Regions from separate parts of the Streptomyces sp. NPDC058701 genome, predicted to be linked through region 2. Evidence: predicted binding sites of a transcription regulator. Region 2 holds the regulator's gene; the other holds the start of a gene.

Region 1 (3,409 bases), on a different contig from region 2:
CCACGACGACGCCACCCTCGAGGCCGGCGTTGACGGCGATCTGCTTCAGCGGGGCCTCCAGGGCGAGCTTGACGGCGGCAGCGCCGGTCGCCTCGTCACCCGTGAGCTCCAGCTTCTCGAAGACCGCGGAGGCCTGCAGCAGGGCTACGCCGCCACCGGCGACGATGCCCTCCTCGACGGCCGCCTTCGCGTTGCGAACGGCGTCCTCGATGCGGTGCTTGCGCTCCTTGAGCTCGACCTCGGTCGCGGCACCGGCCTTGATGACGGCCACGCCGCCGGCCAGCTTCGCGAGGCGCTCCTGGAGCTTCTCGCGGTCGTAGTCCGAGTCGGAGTTCTCGATCTCGGCGCGGATCTGGTTGACGCGACCGGCGACCTGGTCGCTGTCGCCGGCACCGTCGACGATGGTGGTCTCGTCCTTGGTGATGACGACCTTGCGGGCGCGGCCCAGCAGGTCGAGACCGGCGTTCTCCAGCTTGAGGCCGACCTCCTCGGAGATGACCGTGCCGCCCGTGAGGATGGCGATGTCACCGAGCATGGCCTTGCGGCGGTCGCCGAAGCCCGGGGCCTTGACGGCGACGGACTTGAAGGTGCCGCGGATCTTGTTGACGACCAGGGTCGACAGGGCCTCGCCCTCGACGTCCTCGGCGATGATCAGCAGCGGCTTGCCGGACTGCATGACCTTCTCCAGGAGCGGCAGCAGGTCCTTGACCGAGCCGATCTTGGAGTTGACGATCAGGACGTACGGGTCGTCGAGGGACGACTCCATGCGCTCCATGTCGGTGGCGAAGTACGCCGAGATGTAGCCCTTGTCGAAGCGCATGCCCTCGGTGAGCTCGAGCTCCAGACCGAAGGTCTGCGACTCCTCGACCGTGATGACGCCTTCCTTGCCGACCTTGTCCATCGCCTCGGCGATGAGCTCGCCGATCTGGGTGTCGGCGGCGGAGATGGACGCCGTGGAGGCGATCTGCTCCTTGGTCTCGACGTCCTTGGCCTGGGCCAGCAGGGCGGCGGAGACGGCCTCGACGGCCTTCTCGATACCACGCTTGAGGGCCATCGGGTTGGCGCCGGCGGCTACGTTGCGCAGACCCTCGCGGACGAGGGCCTGGGCCAGCACGGTGGCGGTGGTCGTACCGTCGCCGGCGACGTCGTCCGTCTTCTTGGCGACTTCCTTGACCAGCTCGGCGCCGATCTTCTCGTACGGGTCCTCGAGCTCGATCTCCTTGGCGATGGAGACACCATCGTTGGTGATCGTGGGGGCGCCCCACTTCTTCTCAAGGACGACGTTGCGACCCTTGGGGCCAAGGGTGACCTTGACGGCGTCGGCGAGCTGGTTCATCCCACGCTCGAGACCGCGCCGGGCCTCCTCGTTGAACGCAATGATCTTGGCCATCTGAAGTGGTCCTCCCGGACAGCGGTGGATTGCTCCCGGACCGCGCCCGCGCCCGCGACGGACGGCCTGCGTGCCCGGCGGTTCCTTCCCGCCGGACCCTGCGGGCCTCACCGACCCGGTCCTCGTTGAGTAGCACTCTCACCGGGAGAGTGCTAACGCCAATGATTAGCACTCGACCCCCTCGAGTGCAAGCGGCTTGGGTCAACACTCCGGGGAAGAGGCAGGCGCCGCACGGGTCGTGCGGGCCGGACGCACGAGGGGCCCACATCCCCGTGTCCAGGATGTGGGCCCCTCGTAATGCCTCGTACGCCGTGCATCGGTAACGACCGTGCACGCCGTACGTGTGCGTCGGTGGTCGATCGCGTGGGGACTAGCCGGCGGCCGCGAGCTTGACCATGTCCGCCTGCGGCCCCTTCTGGCCCTGCGAGATCTCGAACTCGACCCGCTGACCCTCTTCAAGGGTGCGGTAACCGTCCATCTGGATGGCGCTGTAGTGGACGAACACATCCGCGCCACCGTCGACCGCGATGAAGCCGTAGCCCTTCTCCGCGTTGAACCACTTGACGGTGCCCTGAGCCATGCCTAACTCCCCTATTACCGGCCCTTGCGCGGGAACGCACTTCGCGATCCCGGGTCAGATCTTGCGTCGGAACGCGTCGACCGAGGCTGAATGTATCCGCGCCGATGCTGTCTGCAACAGGTCAATCCGACGAGAATTCCGGCCACTCGGAAACATTGAAAAAGAGTGAAAATTTGGCATACTCCAGGGCAACTCGGGCCCGGCATCTCTCGCCAAAGCCCCATAGCGCACTCGCACATTGACCCGATGTCGACCCTCACGCGACCCGTTCATATGCGGCGGGCAAGTACAGCGGAGGGGACTTCCCCAACCCTACCGCGCACAATCAAGCAGAATTGCCCCCTCCGCTTATGAGCGGAGGGGGCAATTTCGGTTTTAGCGTGTCACCGCACGGCGGTCAGCAGCCGCCCGCGACGGCCGGGATGATCGAGACGCCGGCCCCGTCCGGGGTGACGGCCTCCAGGCCGCCCTCGAAGCGCACGTCGTCGTCGTTCACGTAGACGTTCACGAAGCGGCGGAGCTTGCCCTGGTCGTCCAGGACGCGCGCGGCGATCCCCGGGTGGCTCCGCTCCAGCGACTCGATGACCTCGGCCAGGTTCGCGCCCTCGGCGGAGACCTCGGCCTTGCCACCGGTGTAGGTGCGCAGGATGGTGGGGATGCGGACGTTGACGCTCATGGCGCTACTGCCTTTCCGGTGTGCGGGGGGAGGGTCAGGCCAGGCCGGCGGCGCGGAAGGCGTCCAGGCTCGGGCGGATGGTGGCGGTCTGCCCGCTGTCCGCGGCCACCGCCTCCAGGGTCTTGAGGCCGTCACCGGTGTTCAGGATGACGGTGGTCAGCGCCGGGTCGAGGTGTCCCGCCTCGATGAGCTTCTTCGTGACGCCGACGGTCACGCCGCCCGCGGTCTCGGCGAAGATGCCCTCGGTCTGCGCCAGGATCTTGATGGCCTCGACGACCTGCTCGTCGTTGACGTCGTCGACGAAGCCGCCGGTGCGCCGCGCGATGTCCAGGACGTACGGGCCGTCCGCCGGGTTGCCGATCGCCAGGGACTTGGCGATGGTGTTCGGCTTCTGCGGGCGGACCACGTCGTGACCGGCCTTGAAGGCGGTCGAGACCGGGGAGCAGCCCTCGGCCTGGGCGCCGAAGATCTTGTACGGCTTGTCCTCGACGAGGCCGAGCTTGATCAGCTCCTGCAGACCCTTGTCGATCTTCGTCAGCTGCGAGCCGGAGGCGATCGGGATGACCAGCTGGTCGGGCAGCTGCCAGCCGAGCTGCTCGCAGATCTCGTACGCGAGCGTCTTGGAGCCCTCGCCGTAGTACGGGCGCAGGTTGACGTTGACGAAGCCCCAGCCCTCGCCGAGCGGATCGCCGATGAGCTCGGAGCAGAAGCGGTTGACGTCGTCGTAGTTGCCCTCGATGCCGACGAGGTCGCCGCCGTAGAC
Region 2 (3,409 bases):
GTTCTCGACGCCCGCCGGGATCTTGACCGTGAGGCTGCGGCGGGACCGGACCCGGCCGTCGCCCGCGCACTCGGGGCACGGGGTCGGGACGACGGTGCCGAAGCCCTGGCACTGCGGGCAGGGGCGCGAGGTCATGACCTGGCCCAGGAAGGACCGGGTGACCTGCGAGACCTCACCGCGGCCGCGGCACATGTCACACGTCTGCGCCGAGGTGCCGGGGGCGGCGCCCTCGCCGGAGCAGGTGGTGCACACCACGGCCGTGTCGACCTGGATGTCCTTGGTGGTCCCGAAGGCCGCCTCGTCCAGTTCCAGGTCCAGGCGGATCATGGCGTCCTGGCCGCGGCGGGTCCGCGAGCGCGGTCCGCGCTGCGAGGCCTGTCCGAAGAAGGCGTCCATGATGTCGGAGAAGTTGCCGAAGCCGCCCGCGCCGAATCCGCCCGCGCCCCCGCCGCCGCCCGAGGAGGACAGCGGGTCGCCGCCGAGGTCGAAGACCTGCTTCTTCTGCGGGTCCGAGAGCACCTCGTACGCCGCGTTGATCTCCTTGAAACGCTCTTGCGTCTTGGGATCGGGGTTCACATCCGGGTGCAGCTCGCGCGCAAGCCGCCGGAATGCCTTCTTGATCTCGTCCTGGGAAGCGTCGCGGCGCACGCCGAGAACGGCGTAATAGTCCGTGGCCACTTACGACTCCGCCAGGATCTGTCCGACGTAACGTGCCACTGCGCGTACCGCTCCCATCGTTCCGGGGTAGTCCATGCGGGTCGGTCCGACCACGCCGAGTTTGGCGACTGCTTCGCCGCCCGAACCGTAACCGACCGAGACGACCGACGTGGAGTTCAGTCCCTCGTAGGCGTTCTCATGCCCGATCCGTACGGCCATTCCCGACTCACTGGCCTCGCCCAGCAGCTTGAGGAGCACGACCTGCTCCTCCAGCGCTTCGAGCACCGGCCTGATCGTCAGGGGAAAATCGTGTCCGAAGCGGGTGAGATTGGCGGTTCCGCCGATCATCAGCCGTTCTTCGGCTTCCTCGACCAGGGTTTCGAGGAGCGTCGCGAGCACGGTGGACACCGTGGCTCGGTCGTCGGCCTCGAAGGACTCGGGGAGGTCCTGGACGAGTGGGGGCACATCGGTGAAGCGGCGGCCGACGACCCGGCTGTTGAGCCGGGCCCGCAGGTCCGCGAGCGAGGCCTCCCCGAAGGGGGTCTGGCAGTCGATGAGCCGCTGCTCGACGCGCCCGGTGTCCGTGATCAGTACGAGCATCAGCCGGGCCGGGGCCAGCGACAGCAGCTCGACGTGGCGCACGGTGGAGCGCGTCAGCGAGGGGTACTGGACGACGGCGACCTGCCGGGTGAGCTGCGCGAGCAGCCGCACCGTGCGCCCGACGACGTCGTCGAGGTCCACCGCGCCGTCGAGGAAGTTCTGGATGGCCCGGCGCTCGGGCGTCGACAGGGGTTTGACCCCCGCCAGCCTGTCGACGAAGAGGCGGTAGCCCTTGTCGGTGGGGATGCGTCCGGCGCTGGTGTGCGGCTGGGCGATGTAGCCCTCGTCCTCCAGCACGGCCATGTCGTTGCGCACGGTGGCCGGCGAGACGCCGAGCCGGTGCCGCTCGGTCAGCGCCTTGGAGCCGACCGGCTCCTCGGTCCCGACATAGTCCTGGACGATGGCGCGCAGCACTTCGAGCCTGCGTTCACTGAGCATCGCGCACACCTCCAGCTGTGGTCCGGCGCCGTGTTTCCGCCGGCGTTTCGTTGGCTCTCCGTTGGCACTCTGGTCGTCCGAGTGCCAGAGATCCCCCGCTCAGTGTACGGCCGGGTGGTCAGACCCTGGCAAGGGCGGCCCGTCAGGGTAGCGTCGCGGCATGGACGTGCGATGGGAAGAGGCGGGCTGGGAAGGGCTGACCGGACGGGCCGGGCGGCGGCGCCTTCCGGTGTGGGACTGCACCGTGGGACTGGTGGTGGGGGACGATGCGGTGCTCCTCGTGGACCCCGGTTCGTGCCTGCGCGAGGGCGCGGAGATCCGCGCCGGGGCCGAGCGGCTGACGGGTCGCCGCGTGACCCATATCGCATTCACCCACGGGCATTTCGATCACGTGCTGGGCGCGGCCGCCTTCTCCGGGGCCGAGGTGTACGCCGCGGTCGGGCTGGACTCCGTCCTGGACACAGGGCGGGAGTCGCTGCGGGCGTCCGCCGTGCGGCACGGGCTGTCCGGCAGGGAGGCGGCTGAGGCCGTCGAGCTGCTGGTGCTCCCCCGGCACCCGGTGTCGGGCGAGTGGACGCTGGAGCTGGGCGGGGTGCGGGTGCTGCTGGCCAACGTGGGGCCGGGGCACACGGGGCACGACCTGGCGGTGTTCGTCCCCGGCGAGCGGGAGACGGTCTTCTGCGGGGACCTGGTCGAGGAGTCCGGCGAGCCGCAGGCGGGCGACGACGCGCTGCCGGCGCGCTGGCCGGACGCCCTGGACCGGCTGCTGGCCCTGGGCGGCGACGACGCCCTGTACGTGCCGGGTCACGGAGCGGTGGTCGACGCGGCCTTCGTCCGTGCGCAACGCGCCACACTGGCCGCGCGTTTCGGCGTGTCGGAGGCGTGATCGCCGCGCCTCTCCTAGTGTCGGCCGGATGCGCGAGTACTCCCCCGACCTGACCCCGCAGTGGAAGCGCCCCAGGGCCGTGCCCGAGGTGGCGGCGGAGCCCGATCTGGTGGTCGAGGTCGCCGGTACGGACTTCTGCGGCGCGGTGGTGGGCTGCGAGGCGGGCACGGTGACCCTGGAGGACCGGTTCGGCAAGCGGCGGGTGTTCCCGATGGAGCCCGCCGCGTTCCTGCTGGACGGCGCGGTGGTGACCCTGGTCCGTCCGCCCCGGGGCCCGGTGGCGCCGTCCCGCACGGCCTCGGGGTCGATCGCCGTCCCGGGGGCACGGGCGCGGGTGGCGCGGGCCGGGCGGATCTACGTCGAGGGCCGGCACGACGCCGAGCTGGTGGAGCGGGTCTGGGGCGACGACCTGCGGATCGAGGGCGTGGTGGTGGAGTACCTGGAGGGGATCGACGACCTCACGGCCGTCGTGGCGGAGTTCGGGCCGGGTCCGGACGCCCGGCTCGGCGTCCTCGTGGACCACCTGGTGCCGGGTTCGAAGGAGTCCCGGATCGCGGCTTCGGTGGACTCCCCGCACGTGCTGATCGCGGGCCACCCGTACGTGGACGTCTGGCAGGCGGTGAAGCCGTCCGCGCTGGGCATCCCCGCGTGGCCGGTGGTGCCGCGCGGCCAGGACTGGAAGACGGGCGTGTGCCGGGCCCTGGGCTGGCCGGAGAACACGGGGGCCGCCTGGCAGCACATCCTGTCGCGGGTGACCTCGTACAAGGACCTGGAGCCGACGCTGCTGGGCCGTGTCGAGGAGCTCATCGACTTCGTCACGGCGCCCTG

The links. The regulator HrcA, encoded in region 2, represses chaperone genes, less so after heat shock. The targets are predictions, from matches to a motif close to TTNGCACTCNGNNNNNCNGAGTGCNAA.
Region 1: a site for HrcA is predicted at 1,520-1,546, ahead of groL (chaperonin GroEL). Genes of this name have one in related genera too.

What each region holds. Positions count from the first base shown of each region.
Region 1 covers NZ_JBHXSY010000010.1:129,214-132,622, forward strand. Annotated here, with positions in the region: gene groL (chaperonin GroEL) at 1-1,390, opposite strand, end outside; gene ACFWW8_RS13845 (cold-shock protein) at 1,761-1,970, opposite strand; gene ACFWW8_RS13850 (MoaD/ThiS family protein) at 2,368-2,646, opposite strand; gene thrC (threonine synthase) at 2,681-3,409, opposite strand, start outside.
Region 2 covers NZ_JBHXSY010000004.1:104,408-107,816, reverse strand. Annotated here, with positions in the region: gene dnaJ (molecular chaperone DnaJ) at 1-678, opposite strand, end outside; gene hrcA (heat-inducible transcriptional repressor HrcA) at 679-1,695, opposite strand; gene ACFWW8_RS05380 (MBL fold metallo-hydrolase) at 1,856-2,581, shown strand; gene ACFWW8_RS05375 (DUF3097 domain-containing protein) at 2,610-3,409, shown strand, end outside.